Regions from separate parts of the Azorhizobium sp. AG788 genome, predicted to be linked through region 1. Evidence: predicted binding sites of a transcription regulator. Region 1 holds the regulator's gene; the other holds the start of a gene.

The links. The regulator LexA, encoded in region 1, represses DNA repair genes until DNA is damaged. The targets are predictions, from matches to a motif close to TGTTCNNNNTGTGTTCNG.
Region 2: recA (recombinase RecA) is a predicted target of LexA. The motif match lies at 3,814-3,831, and genes of this name have one in related genera.

Annotation. Positions count from the first base shown of each region.
Region 1 is NZ_SOBM01000002.1:267,375-274,574, reverse strand. It holds gene DFO45_RS05300 (aminodeoxychorismate/anthranilate synthase component II) at 1-122, shown strand, start outside; gene trpD (anthranilate phosphoribosyltransferase) at 127-1,161, shown strand; gene trpC (indole-3-glycerol phosphate synthase TrpC) at 1,158-1,949, shown strand; gene DFO45_RS05285 (DUF2147 domain-containing protein) at 2,023-2,451, shown strand; gene moaC (cyclic pyranopterin monophosphate synthase MoaC) at 2,451-2,927, shown strand; gene glp (gephyrin-like molybdotransferase Glp) at 2,930-4,162, shown strand; gene lexA (transcriptional repressor LexA) at 4,300-5,010, shown strand; gene DFO45_RS05265 (ComEC/Rec2 family competence protein) at 5,078-7,200, opposite strand, start outside.
Region 2 is NZ_SOBM01000008.1:186,841-194,040, forward strand. It holds gene alaS (alanine--tRNA ligase) at 1-2,395, opposite strand, end outside; gene recA (recombinase RecA) at 2,659-3,750, opposite strand; gene DFO45_RS20920 (LacI family DNA-binding transcriptional regulator) at 3,987-5,030, opposite strand; gene DFO45_RS20925 (dihydrodipicolinate synthase family protein) at 5,192-6,124, shown strand; gene DFO45_RS20930 (MFS transporter) at 6,283-7,200, shown strand, end outside.

The DNA of each region.
Region 1 (7,200 bases):
CCCGGCCGGTGCACGGGGTGCAGTTCCATCCCGAGAGCATCGCCTCCGAGAACGGCCATGCGCTGATGCGCAACTTCCTCGACATCGCCACCGCGTTCAACGCCGCGCGCGCCAAGGACTGACCCGATGGAACGCTTCCGCCCCCTCCTGAACAAGGTCGCCATGGGCACGGCGCTCAACCGCGACGAGGCGGCCTACGCCTTCGACAAGATGATGTCCGGCGAGACGACGCCCTCGCAGATGGGCGCGCTGCTCATGGGCCTGCGGGTGCGCGGCGAGACGGTGGACGAGATCGTCGGCGCCGTCTCCGTCATGCGCGCCAAGATGCTGACCGTGGACGCCCCCGTCGGATCGGTGGACGTGGTGGGCACGGGCGGCGACGCTTCGGGCTCCTACAACATCTCCACCTGCGCCTCCTTCATCGTCGCGGGCGCCGGCGTGCCGGTGGCCAAGCACGGCAACCGCGCGCTTTCCTCCAAGTCCGGCGCGGCGGATGTGCTGGCAGCGTTGGGCGTTCGCATTGACCTCGCGCCCGCCGCCATCTCGCGCTGCATTGCGGAGACCGGCATCGGCTTCATGTTCGCGCCGACGCATCATCCGGCCATGAAGAACGTCGGCCCGACGCGCGTGGAACTGGGCACCCGCACCATCTTCAACCTGCTCGGCCCGCTCTCCAATCCGGCCGGCGTCAAGCGCCAGATGGTCGGCGTGTTCGCCAAGGCGTGGCTCTCGCCGCTGGCCGAGGTGCTCAAAGCCCTGGGTTCCGAGCGCGCTTGGGTGGTGCACGGATCGGACGGCCTGGACGAGATCACCATCTCCGGTACGACGGACGTGGCGAGCCTCGAAGACGGGCGCGTGCACACGTTCGAGATCAGCCCGGAGGACGTGGGCCTGACCCGCGCCGCACCGGAATCGCTGCGCGGCGGGGATGCCGAGCACAATGCGGCAGCTCTGCGCGCCGTGCTTGAGGGTGCCCCCGGCGCCTATCGCGACGTCGCCGTCATGAATGCCGGCGCCGCCCTCCTCATTTCCGGCCGCGCTGCCTCGCTGCGCGACGGGGTGGACATGGCCAAGGCCAGCATCGACAGCGGCGCCGCCAAGGCGAAGCTTGAGCAACTTGCCCGCGCCACGCAGGCGCTTGCCCCGCAGGTGGACGCATGAGCGACATTCTCTCCCGCATCGAGACCTACAAGCGCGCCGAGATCGAAGCCGCGCGCGCCGCGCGTCCGCAGGCCGCGACCGAGGCGGCCGCCCGCGCGGCCGATCCCGTGCGCCCCTTCGCCAAGGCGCTGGAGGCGAAGATCGCCGCCGGCCAGACGGCCCTAATCGCCGAGATCAAGAAGGCAAGCCCCTCCAAGGGCCTCATCCGTCCGGATTTCGATCCGCCGGAGCTGGCCCGCGCCTATGAGGACGGGGGCGCGGCCTGCCTCTCCATCCTGACCGACGGGCCTTCTTTTCAGGGCGCGCCGGAATATCTCATCGCTGCCCGCGCGCAGGTGAGCCTGCCGGTGCTGCGCAAGGATTTCCTGTTCGACACCTATCAGGTGGCGGAAGCCCGCTCCTGGGGCGCCGACTGCATCCTCGTCATCATGGCCGCCGTGGATGACACGCTCGCCCGCGACCTTGTGGCCGCGGCGACCGATTTCGGCATGGATTCGATCATCGAGGTGCATGACGAAGCCGAGCTCGACCGGGCGCTCGCTCTGCCCTCAAAGCTCATCGGCATCAACAACCGCAACCTGCGTACCTTCGAGACGACGCTCGCCACCTCCGGCCGTCTCGCCCCGCGCGTGCCGAAGGACCGCATCGTCATCGGCGAGAGCGGCATCTTCACGCATGCGGACGTGAAGCTGCTCCGGCAGGTGGGCATCGCCAGCATTCTCGTGGGCGAAAGCCTGATGCGGCAGGAGGATGTCACCTCCGCCACCCGCACGCTGCTGAACGGCTGACTTCCGGCGCGGAACGGCCGGGGGCATACTGGCCCCGAGGCCGCCGCAAGATGCGGCCCCTAGGGAGATGCGCATGAAGATGGTGGGTATTTTCGCCGCGAGCGCCTTTATGGGCCTCACCGGACTCACGCTCCCGGCCGCGGCCGCTGACGTGACCGGCCTGTGGGCGACGCCGGTGCATGGCGGACAGGTGGAGATCAGCAAGTGCGGCGCCTCGGTGTGCGGCCGCATCGTGACCTCCGAGGGCATCAAGGCCGACCCCAACCTCAAGGACACGAAGAATTCGGATGCCGCCAAGCGCGACCGCGTGCTGAAGGGCCTGCAGATTCTCGGCGGCTTCTCCGGCGGCCCCACGGAATGGACCGGCGGGCAGATCTACAATGCCGATGACGGCAAGACCTACAGCGCCTCGCTGACGCTGGATGGTGACAACACGCTCAAGGTGCGCGGCTGCATCGTCGTGCCCTTGTGCCAGACCCAGACCTGGACCAGGGTCCGCTGATGACGCGCCTCACCCACCTCGATTCCACCGGCGCCGCGCGCATGGTGGATGTGTCCGACAAGCCTTCCACCACGCGCGAGGCGCTGGCGGAAGGACAGGTGGTGATGGCCCCCGAGACCCTCGCGCTCATCCAGTCCGGCAATGCCAAGAAGGGCGACGTGCTCGGCGTCGCCCGCATCGCCGGCATCATGGCTTCCAAGCGCACCCATGAGCTCATCCCCCTCTGCCATCCCCTCATGCTGAGCAAGGTGGAAGTGGAAGTGACGCCGGACGAAACCCTGCCCGGTCTTCATGTGGTCGCGCGAGTGAAGACCGCCGGCCAGACCGGCGTCGAGATGGAGGCGCTGACGGCCGTCTCCGTCGCCTGCCTCACCATCTACGACATGGCCAAGGCCGCCGATCGCGGCATGCGCATCGAGAACATCCGCCTGCTTGAAAAATCCGGCGGCCGCTCGGGCGACTGGCGCGCGGCGTGAGCATGACCGGCACGCCCAAGAAGGCCCCGCTCATGCCGGTGGCCGACGCCCTCGCGCTCATCACGCGCGATCTCGATGTTCTGGCAACCGAGATGGTGCCAGTGGACGAAGCCGTGGGCCGCGTGCTCGCGGCCCCGCTCGCCGCCCGCCGCAGCCAGCCGGGTGCCGACATGTCGGCCATGGACGGCTATGCCTTCGCCTATCCCGAGACGCTGGACATCCCGCTGACCCTGAAGGTGGTGGGCGAATCGGCCGCTGGCCGCGCCTTCGACGGCGCCGTGGGGCCGGGAGAAGCCACGCGTATCTTCACCGGCGGCGTCGTGCCGCCCGGCGCGGACACCGTGGTCATCCAGGAGAACACCACGCGGGACGGCGACAGCGTCACCATCACCGTGCCGCTCGCCAAGGGCCGCAATGTGCGCAAGGCGGGCTTTGATTTCGCCGCCGGCACCGCCCTCTTGCCGGCCGGCCGGCGGCTGAATGCTCGCGACGTGATGCTCGCTGCAGCCGCCGATCACGCCATCCTGCCGCTGGCCCGCCGCCCGCGGGTGGGAATCATCCAGACGGGAGACGAGCTGGTCTATCCCGGACAGGCCACCGGCCTCCTTTCGGAGGTGGTGGTGTCCAACGTCTATGGTCTTGCGGCGCTCGCGCGCGAAGCGGGCGCGGAGGTGATCGACCTCGGCCTCGTGCGCGACGGCATGGACGAGACCCGCGCCGCCATAAGCCGCGCCCGTGACCTCGGCATCGATGTGCTCGTTTCCTCTGGCGGCGCCTCCGTGGGCGAGCATGATCTGATGGCCCCGGCACTGAAGGCCGAGGGCATCGCGCTCGCCGTGCACAAGATCGCCTTGCGCCCCGGCAAGCCGCTGATGTTCGGCGCCGGCGGCAACATGCGGGCCCTCGGCCTGCCGGGCAATCCGGTCTCGGCCTATGTCTGCGCCGTGCTCTTCCTGCTGCCCATCCTGCGCCGGATGCAGGGCGAGGATGCCCCGCTGATGGCGACGCGCCCGGCGCGGCTCGGCACCGCCATGCCGGCCAATGACACGCGCATGGATTTCGTGCGGGCGCGGCTGCGTTTCGAGGACGGGCAAGCCATTGCCCATCCTCTGACCAATCAGGACAGCAGCATGCTCTCGGCTCTCGCGAGCGCCGACTGCCTGCTGATTCGCCCCGCTCATGCGCCCGAGGCAAAGGTGGGCGACCCGTGCGAAATCATTCCGCTCAACGCCTGAGACCGGCGTTTACCCGATGTTGAGGCTTGTGGAACAAACAAGAAACAGGTACATAATGTTCCTGATTTGTTTCGCAGGGCGCGGAGCGGATCGTCTCCCGGTCCGATGGGCCTGGTCGCAAGGGGCGGAACCACACGATGCTCACCCGCAAGCAGTATGATCTTCTGCGCTTCATCCATGAGCGCCTGAAGGAAACGGGCGTGCCTCCCTCCTTCGACGAGATGAAGGAAGCATTGGATCTGCGCTCCAAGTCCGGCATCCATCGCCTCATCACGGCCCTTGAAGAACGCGGCTTCATTCGCCGCCTGCCGAACCGCGCGCGGGCGCTGGAGGTGGTGCGCCTGCCGGATAGCGCGGCGCCGGGTCTCGCGGCCGCCCGCAGCGGCGGGCGCGGCTTCTCACCCAGCGTGATCGAGGGCAGCCTCGGGCGCGTGCGCCCGGTGGTGGATGACGAGGAACCAGCCGCCGTGGTGGCCGTGCCCGTCATGGGCCGCATTGCGGCCGGCTCGCCCATCTCGGCCATCCAGACCCGCAGCAACACGCTGAACCTGCCCCCCGAAATGCTCGGCACGGGGGAGCATTTCGCCCTTGAGGTGCGCGGCGACAGCATGATCGAGGCCGGCATTCTCGACGGCGACACGGTGCTCATCCGCAAGTGCGACACGGCCGACACCGGCGACATCATCGTGGCGCTGGTGGATGACGAGGAAGCCACCCTCAAGCGCCTGCGCCGCAAGGGCGCCTCCATCGCCCTTGAGGCCGCCAATCCCGCCTATGAAACGCGCATCTTCGGCCCCGACCGCGTGCGCATCCAGGGGCGGCTCGTGGGGCTCATCCGCCGGTACTGAGGGCGCGTTCGGAAGCGCGGTTTCCGAGAGACGGATTGTTTTGGGACAGTGAGATGCAGCGGGACCATCAGGGTTCCTCCTGCGCATCGTCCGCGCTTCGGCGGCCGGCTGTCTCCGTATCGACGACGGGCATCGGCAGATCCGGGAGCACTGGCATCCAGGGCCGCTGAACGCCGACAGGGCGCGTCGGAACAGTTCGCCAGTGCACAGCGAAGGACTGGCGGATTTGCGCCTGAGAAGGCGCTTGGGTCATGGCGCTCCGCGCCGATTGTCGAGGGGCCCTCTCCGTGGGCGTGTGCGGCTGAGCTGACGGAGCGATGGACTTCTGCCTACCCACGGTTGGCTCCTCCTCCACATGTGCGCGCCTGATTGCCCCGGCATCTGCCGTTGGCGGCATCGGCGGCGCTGAGGACATCGGGCGTATCCCGGATTGGGTGCCTCCGTTCCTTGCCGCCCTTATCTCTCGCGCCTTGGCCCAGCGGGCCTGCTGATCGCGCCAGAGCGAGGCCCGGTGATCGGCCGCCATGCGGCGCGGACGCGTGGCCGGCGGGGCCGGCGGCGGACCATCCGGTTCGGCTTGCGCCGATGCGGGTCTCACCTCGGAAGACGAAGCGTCTGTTTCGGACGGCGTTTCAGGACGGAGCTCGGGCGCGGCTTTAGCCTGCACGCTGTTGCCGGATGCAGCCTGTGGCAGCTCCACGGCCGCTGGTGCGGCCTCTCCCATCGCCGGCGGAGGTTCACCCGCGACCCGATGCGGGGTGGCTATCTCCCCTGCCGCCTGCCCCGGTCGATGAAAGAGCGCCAGCGTCCCCGTGCGGCTCATGTCCTGCGGCGTGAACAGGCGGGCGGCGCAGGCCGAAATGTTCTCGGTCGAAGGGACCTCCGCCGTCACCACGAGGCTCGCTTCCCCGCACGCGGCCGGAAGAGCCTCGGCCTTGCGAACCAATACGATCTTCGTGCCGTCCGGGAGCGGCGCCATACAGCGGCGGGCATCGCAGGCAAAGCCCTGCGCCAGATCGGGCGCCTCCGCCGTGCGCGGATCGGCTTCCTTGCTGAGCCACTGCTCCGCCACCAGCCGCGAACTGCGCGCGCCCGCGATGCTCAGGCGCCCATCGCCGCCGCGCACGGCAACGGTCTGGCCGTTGGCGGCAATCAGCACGTCCGGCCGGGGTGGCGCGCCCAGGAGCAGGAGCGCCGCGACGACGCAGGGCACGGCGGCAAGGCGCAGAAGCCCCCGCAGCAGGCAGAGCGCCAGCAAAGCGAGTGTCGCGAAGGCGGCAGTGCCCGCCCCAACCCAATCGGTGCGCATGTCGGCACCGGGCAGGGCCGCAACCACGTCCGACACCTTCACCATGATGTCGATGCCGAGGCCCATCACCGGCCAGGCGATGAAATCCCAGCCGAACGGCAGGAGAAGCACCCCGAGCAGGCCGAAGGGCATGACGAGGAACTCCACCGCCGGCATGGCCGCGAGGTTGGAGAGGAGGCCCATGATGCCCAGGCGCTGGAAATGCAGCGCCGCATAGGGCGCCGTCGCAGCCCCGGCGACCACGGAGGTCATGGAGAGGGCGGCCAAGAACAGGCCCATGCGCGCCAGCGCCCGCAGCACGAGCGGGCCGGCCGCCAGCCGGCCGCGCAGCCCGGTCCATTGCTCGTAGGCCGCCACCAGCGCCAGCGTCGCGGCGAAGGACATCTGCGTGCCGGGCTCCAGCAAGGATTCGGGGCCGAACGCCAGCACCAGAACCGCCGCTACCGCGACCGTGCGCAGAGTGAGCGCCGCTCGCCCCGCGATCACGCCCACCAGCACGATGGCGAGCATCCAGAAGGAGCGCTGGGCCGGCCAGTCATTCCCGGAGAGCAGGAGATAGACGCCGCTTCCCGCGAGCGCCGTCGCAGCCGCCAGAGACTTGATGGGAAACCCCAGCGCCAGCGGGGGGAAGGCCGCAAGGCCGCCGCGCACGAGAAAGAAGAGTGTACCCGCCACCGTGGCCATGTGCAGGCCGGAGATGGAGAGCACATGGGTGAGGCCGGAGACGCGCATGCTCTCTTCCACCTGCGGAGAGATGGAAGCACGGTCACCCACGACCAGCGCCACGGCGATGTCGGCGGCGGTGCCGCTGAGCACGGCGCGGATGCGCGCGCCGACCGCCTGACGCACCTCGTCCACGAGGCGCCCCATGCGCACGCTGA
Region 2 (7,200 bases), on a different contig from region 1:
CCTCGTCCACGATGGCCTTGAGGTCCTTCGGATCGGCGCCCGAGATGGCGATGCGCAGATAGCGCGTGCCGTTCACCTCGACGACCGCCGGACCCGATTCGCCGCCGCCGCCCATGGCGAGCTTCTTGCGCGCCTCCGCGAGATCGCGCTCCAGCTTGCGGCGCTCTTCCACCAGCGCGGCAACGCGGGCTTCCACCTCGGCGGTGGAGACCTTGAGCGTGCCCGCCGTAGTCTGGAGGGCCGCGCTCGCGGCATTGAGGTGGCGCCGGGCCGCGGTGGCGGTGAGCGCCTCGAGGCGGCGCACGCCCGCGGCGACGCCGCTGTCGGCCAGAACGGTGACGATGCCGATGTCACCCGTGCGCTTCACATGGGTGCCGCCGCACAGCTCCACCGAGAAGGGAGCGCCGTTGCCGGAATCGGTGCCCATGGACACCACGCGCACCTCATCGCCATACTTCTCGCCGAACAGCGCGCGGGCGCCCGAGGCCACGGCATCGTCCACCGCCATCAGGCGGGTTTCGACCGGCTCGTTGCGCAGCACATAGGTGTTGGCGATGTCCTCCACCTGCGCCAGTTCGTCGGCCGTGAGGGGCTTCGGGTGGCTGAAGTCGAAGCGCAGCCGGTCCGGGGCCACCAGCGAGCCCTTCTGGGCCACGTGGTCGCCGAGCACGCGGCGCAGCGCCTCATGCAACAGATGGGTGGCGGAGTGGTTGGCGCGCACGGCCGAGCGGCGGGCGTGATCCACCTCAAGGGCGAGCGGCGTGCCGATCTTCAGCGTGCCCTCGGTGACCTCCACGTCATGCACAAAGACGTCGCCAAGCTTCTTCTGGGTGTTGAGGACGCGCGCCTTCACGCCTTCGCCGGAGACGAGGCCGCTGTCGCCCACCTGGCCGCCGGATTCGCCATAGAAGGGGGTCTGGTTCAGCACCACGAAGCCGCGGGCGCCGGCGGGCAGCTCGGAGACTTCCTTGCCCTCCTGCACCAGCGCACGCACGGCGCCTTCGGCGGTCTCGGTGTCATAGCCGAGGAATTCGGTGGCGCCCTCGCGCTCGCGCACGCCGAACCACACGGTGTCGGTCGCCGCCTCGCCCGAGCCCGACCAGTTGGCGCGGGCCTCGGCCTTCTGGCGTTCCATGGCGGCGTCGAAGGCCTCGCGCTCCACCTCGATGCCGCGGCCGCGCAGCGCGTCCTCGGTCAGATCGAGCGGGAAGCCGTAGGTGTCATAGAGCTTGAAGGCGACCTCGCCGGGGAAGCGGGCACCGGAGACAAGGCCCGCGCTCTCCTCCTCCAGCAGCGAGAGGCCGCGCTCCAGCGTGCGGCGGAAGCGGGTTTCCTCAAGCAGCAGCGTCTCGGTGGCCAGCGCCTCGGCGCGGACGATCTCCGGGTAGGCGCGGCCCATCTCGCGCACCAGAACGGGCACGAGGCGGTGCATCAGCGGCTCGCGCGCGCCGAGGAGCTGCGCATGGCGCATGGCGCGGCGCATGATGCGGCGCAGGACGTAGCCGCGACCCTCATTGGAGGGCAGCACGCCGTCGGCGACGAGGAAGACGGACGAACGCAGATGATCGGCGATGACCCTGTGGCTCGCCTTCTGCGGGCCGTTGGACGGCACGTTGGTGAGTTCCTGGACCTCGGCGATGATCGCCCGCATGAGGTCGGTCTCGTAATTGTCGTGCGTGCCCTGGAGGAGCGCGGAGATGCGCTCGAGGCCCATGCCGGTGTCGATGGACGGCCGGGGCAGGTTGAGCCGCTCGCCGGGGAGCTGCTCATACTGCATGAACACGAGATTCCAGATCTCGATGAAGCGGTCACCGTCCTCGTCCGGCGAGCCGGGGGGGCCGCCGGGAATGTGGTCGCCATGGTCGAAGAAGATTTCCGAGCACGGGCCGCACGGGCCGGTGTCGCCCATGGCCCAGAAATTGTCCGAGGTGGGGATGCGGATGATGCGGCTGTCCGGCAGGCCGGCGACCTTCTTCCACAGGTCGTAGGCGACGTCGTCGTCATAATAGACGGTGGCGAGCAGCCGGTCCTTGGGAAGATCCCACTCCTTGGTGATCAGGTTCCAGGCAAGCTCGATGGCCCGGTCCTTGAAATAGTCGCCGAAGGAGAAATTCCCGAGCATCTCGAAGAAGGTATGATGCCGGGCGGTGTAGCCGACATTGTCGAGATCGTTGTGCTTGCCGCCGGCGCGCACGCACTTCTGCGCGGTCACGGCGCGGGAATAGGGCCGCTTCTCGACGCCGGTGAAGACGTTCTTGAACTGCACCATGCCGGCATTGGTGAACATCAAGGTCGGGTCGTTGCGCGGCACCAGCGGGGAGGATGCGACCGCTTCGTGGCCGTTCTTGACGAAGTAGTCGATGAAGCTCGACCGGATCTCGTTCACGCCGCTCATGTACCGGCACCACACCCTGAAAATCTTGGAACCACGCGGCCTGCGCGGAGCGCACCCGCCCTCCCCCGCCTTATGGCGGGACGCCGGTGCCGAGGGCCGAAGACCCAAGGCGCACAGCGCCCAGAAAGGGACATGATCGTTTAACGACGCCCCCCGCGCTTGTCCAGCAAGCGCCCGGCCGGGCCGCACCGGCGGCTCCCCAGGGCCGCCAAAGAAAAGGGCGGCCGCAGCCGCCCCGAACATCGTCCGATGGAAAGACGGGATCAGGCCTCGGCGGCCGCATCCCCATCTCCATCCTCGTCTTCCGGCGAGCCGGTGAGGATCTGGTCGGCAATCAGGCCGGCATTCTGGCGGATGGTCGCTTCGATGCGGCCGGCCACCTCGGGGTTCTGGCGCAGGAAGGTCTTGGCATTCTCGCGGCCCTGGCCGAGGCGCTGGCTGTCGTAGGAGAACCAGGCGCCAGACTTCTCGACCACGCCGGCGCGCACGCCGAGATCGAGCAGTTCGCCCATCTTGGAGACGCCCTCGCCATACATGATGTCGAACTCGACCTGCTTGAAGGGCGGGGCCAGCTTGTTCTTGACCACCTTCACGCGGGTCTGGTTGCCCACCACCTCGTCGCGCTCCTTGATCATGCCGATGCGGCGGATGTCGAGGCGCACGGAGGCGTAGAACTTCAGCGCATTGCCGCCCGTGGTCGTCTCGGGCGAGCCGTACATCACGCCGATCTTCATGCGGATCTGGTTGATGAAGATCACCATGGTGTTCGACTTGGAGATCGAAGCGGTGAGCTTGCGCAGTGCCTGGCTCATGAGGCGGGCCTGCATGCCGGGCTGGTTGTCGCCCATCTCGCCGTCGAGTTCGGCACGCGGCGTGAGGGCGGCCACCGAATCGACCACCAGTACGTCGATGGCGCCTGAACGCACCAGCGTGTCGGCGATCTCCAGCGCCTGCTCACCGGCGTCGGGCTGAGAGATCAGCAGGTCGTCGAGATTGACGCCCAGCTTGCGGGCATAGATCGGATCGAGCGCATGCTCGGCGTCGATGAAGGCGCAGGTGCCGCCCTTCTTCTGCGCCTCGGCGATGGTGTGCAGCGCCAGCGTGGTCTTGCCCGAGGATTCGGGGCCGTAAATCTCGACGATGCGGCCCCTGGGCAGACCGCCGATGCCGAGCGCGATATCGAGGCCGAGCGAGCCCGAGGAGATGCTTTCGACCTCCATCACCTTGCCGCTCTTGCCGAGCCGCATGATCGAGCCTTTGCCGAAATGCCGCTCGATCTGCGAGAGCGCGGCGTCCAGCGCCTTGGTCTTATCCATGGAGGACCCTTCGACGAGTCTGAGAGTGGACTGAGTCATCGCCGCGCTCCGTGCCTGGCGCAAGAGGAATGGCCGTGGGAATTTTGTACCTCATTTGTTCTCTGTTCGCAATATGTTCTTTTTGATTTCCCTGCCTTCAGATGGGGTTCGAGCACAGCGGGAGGCGACCGCAGGTCGCCACCAAGCCCTCTCGCGCGGTCACGAAGCCGTCTTGTCCCCACAAATCGCCCCTTGCTCCCGCCGCGCGGAGGACGCTGCGGAAGCGCCCGGCGGGCTCAGATGCCGATTCGCCGGTTCGGCGGACCGCTCGACCGGCGGGGGATGAGCGTGGGCGCCGCGACGCGGACGCGCTCGCCCTTCGTGTCCGGCCACTGGGTCATGAGGTCGAGGGCGGAGGTGGCGATCTGGTCGAACGGCACCCGCACGGAGGTCAGCGGGATGGGCAGCCGGCTCACGATGGGAATGTCGTTATAGCCGACGAGGGACACGTCCCCCGGCACCGAGACGCCGAGCCGCGCCAGCGCGGAGAGCGCGCCGATGGCGGTGTTGTCGTTCACGGCGAAGATGGCGGTGGGCGGATCGGGCAGGCGCATCAGATGCTCCGCCGCCTCCGCACCGGAATCGATGCCGAAGGTCGACTCCACCAGCAGGGCCGGATCATGGGGCACGCCCTGCTCTTCCAGGGCCTGGAGATAGCCGGCGAGCCGCCCGCGGCTGCTGGATGCGTAGCTCGGCCCGGCAATGATGCCGATGCGGCGGTGGCCGAGATCGATGAGATGGCGGGTGGCGAGATAGCCGCCCAGCCGGTCGTCGCCCACGGAGGCAAGGCTGCGGCCATCGCTGCGCAGGGCAAGGACATAAGGTACGCCGCGGTCCGCCAGCTCCTGCGCGAAATCGTCCCCCTCGCGGGCGGTGGAGAGCACGAGCCCATCCACGCCGCGCTGGAGCAGGCTCTTCGCGGCTGCCCGGTCGGCGCGGGGCTCGTCATCGGTGGTCGCCACGATGGCGAAGCGGCCGGAGCGCGCGCAGGCCCGGGCCAGCGCCTCGTACAGCATGGCCATGACCGTATCGGTCAGGCGCGGCACGATCACGCCGATGGTGTTGGTCTGGCCCCGCCGGAGGCTGGCGGCGGAGACGTCGCGCACATAGCCGAGCCGGGCCGCCACCTCCCGCACGCGGCGCGCGGTCTCGCTCTCCGAGCGCGGCAGGCGCTCGTCCAGGATGCGGGAGACCGTGGATTTGGAGACACCCGCCGCAGCGGCCACGTCAAGGATCGTGATCCGCCCCGGCCGCTCCTGGGTTTCCTCCTCCTGAAACACGTCCCGTCCCTCACGCCGCAACACCGTGCCCTCAGTTAACGATTGACAAGGCGAATGCACAAGTCTGATTATGGGAACGTTCCCGCTAACGATCCTAAAAATGGGGGAGCGGAGGCGGGACCCGTATTTCGGTCTGACACTCCTAGGGAAGGAACGAGACGATGGCGATCGACTGGAAGGGCCTCAACCCGGCCCCCGTGACCCTATTCAAGGACAATGGCGACGTCGATTTCGACGGCAACGCGCGCCTCGCCAAATGGCTGGCGGCTATCCCCGGCGTGAAGAGCCTGGTGATCCTCGGCCATGCGGGCGAAGGCACCTTCCTCACCCATGACGAGCAGCTCGAGCTGATCCGCGTCTACAAGGACGCGACCCCTCTGCCCGTGGTGGCCGGCATCACCGGCGAGGGCACCAAGGTGGCCGAGATCGAGGCCAGGCAGAAGATCGACGCCGGCGCCAGCGCCGCGCTCGTCTATCCCAACCACGGCTGGCTGCGCTTCGGCTATCAGAAGGGCGCCCCGCAGGACCGCTACAAGGCCATCGCCCAGTCCGGCCTCGAGTGCATCCTGTTCCAGTATCCGGCGGTGACGAAGGCCAATTACGACCTTCAGACCCAACTCGAGATCGCCGCCATTCCGGGCGTGACCGCCACCAAGAACGGCGTGCGCGACATGAAGCGGTGGTATGATGAGATCCCGGCGCTCAAGAACGCCTTCCCGGACCTCGCCATCATGTCCTGCCACGATGAATGGCTGCTGCCCACCATGTTTGACGTGGATGGCCTTCTGGTCGGCTACGGCAACATGGCCCCCGAACTGCTGCTGGAGTTCCTGAAGGCCGGCAAGGCGCAGGATTACACGCTGGCCCGCAAGTATCACGAGCAGCTCCTGCCGCTGACCCGCGCCGTCTATCACCGCGGCTCGCACATGGAAGGCACGGTCGCGCTCAAGCACGCGCTGCGCGCCCGCGGCCTCATCGACAATGTGAACATCCGCGAGCCGCTGAAGCCGCTCGGCGATGCCGCCGACCGCGAGATCCGCGCCGCCGTGAAGGCCGCCGGCATCGAAGTGGTGTCGAACGCCATCGCGGCCTGACCCCGAGGCGCGCCAACGCCTCGCTGATTTGGGGAGAGGGAGTGCCGGATCGGCCCGCACGGGCCGGTCCGGTGCCGCTCGCCGACATTCCGGAGGACCCCGCAGGTCCCCGGCAAAAAGAAAAGACGACACCCGTTCCTGGAGGAAAGCCCATGCTGATGCAGAGGCCCCGCGACATTGCGCGCGGGCAGACCCCATCGCTCGACCGGCAGGCGGATATCAGCGCCCGGCTGGAACGCCTGCCAATCACCCGCCGCGTCTTCTGGACCCGCAACATCATCGGTGCGGCCACCTTCTTTGATGGCTACACCGTCATCGCCATCGCCTATGCAATGCCCGTTCTTGTCCGCGAATGGGGTCTCAAGCCCGAGCAGACGGGCATGATCCTGTCCATGGGCTATCTCGGCCAGCTCATCGGCGCGGTGTTCTTCGGCTGGCTGGCCGAGCGCATCGGCCGCCTCAGCGTGCTGCTTTTCACCATCCTGCTGTTCGTCAGCATGGATGTCGCCTGCCTGTTCGCCTGGGGCGCGGGCTCGATGATGCTCTTCCGCTTCATCCAAGGCATCGGCACCGGCGGCGAGGTGCCGGTGGCGAGCGCCTACATCAACGAATACATCGGCTCGAAGGGGCGCGGCCGCTTCTTCCTGCTCTATGAGGTCATGTTCCTCTTCGGCCTCGTGGGCGCGGGCCTCATCGCGCGGGCGCTGGTGCCGGTCTATGGCTGGGAGGCCATGTTCCTCGTCGGGCTCGTGCCGGCCGCCATCCTGATCCCGCTGCGCTTCTTCATGAAGGAATCTCCGCGCTGGCTGGCAGCGAAAGGCCGTTACGAGGAAGCCGACCGGATCGTGAGCGATCTGGAGCGCAGCGCAGAGGCCGCGGGCCACAAGCTCGCGATGCCGCAGCCGGTTCCCATGAAGCAGAGCGAACAGGGCGGCCTCAGGGAGCTGTTCTCCGGCATCTATCGCCGGCGCACGCTCACCATCTGGTCCATGTGGTTCTGCTCCTATCTGGTGGCGAACGGCATGATCGCCTGGCTGCCGACGCTCTACCGCCAGACCTTCAACCTGCCGCTGGAA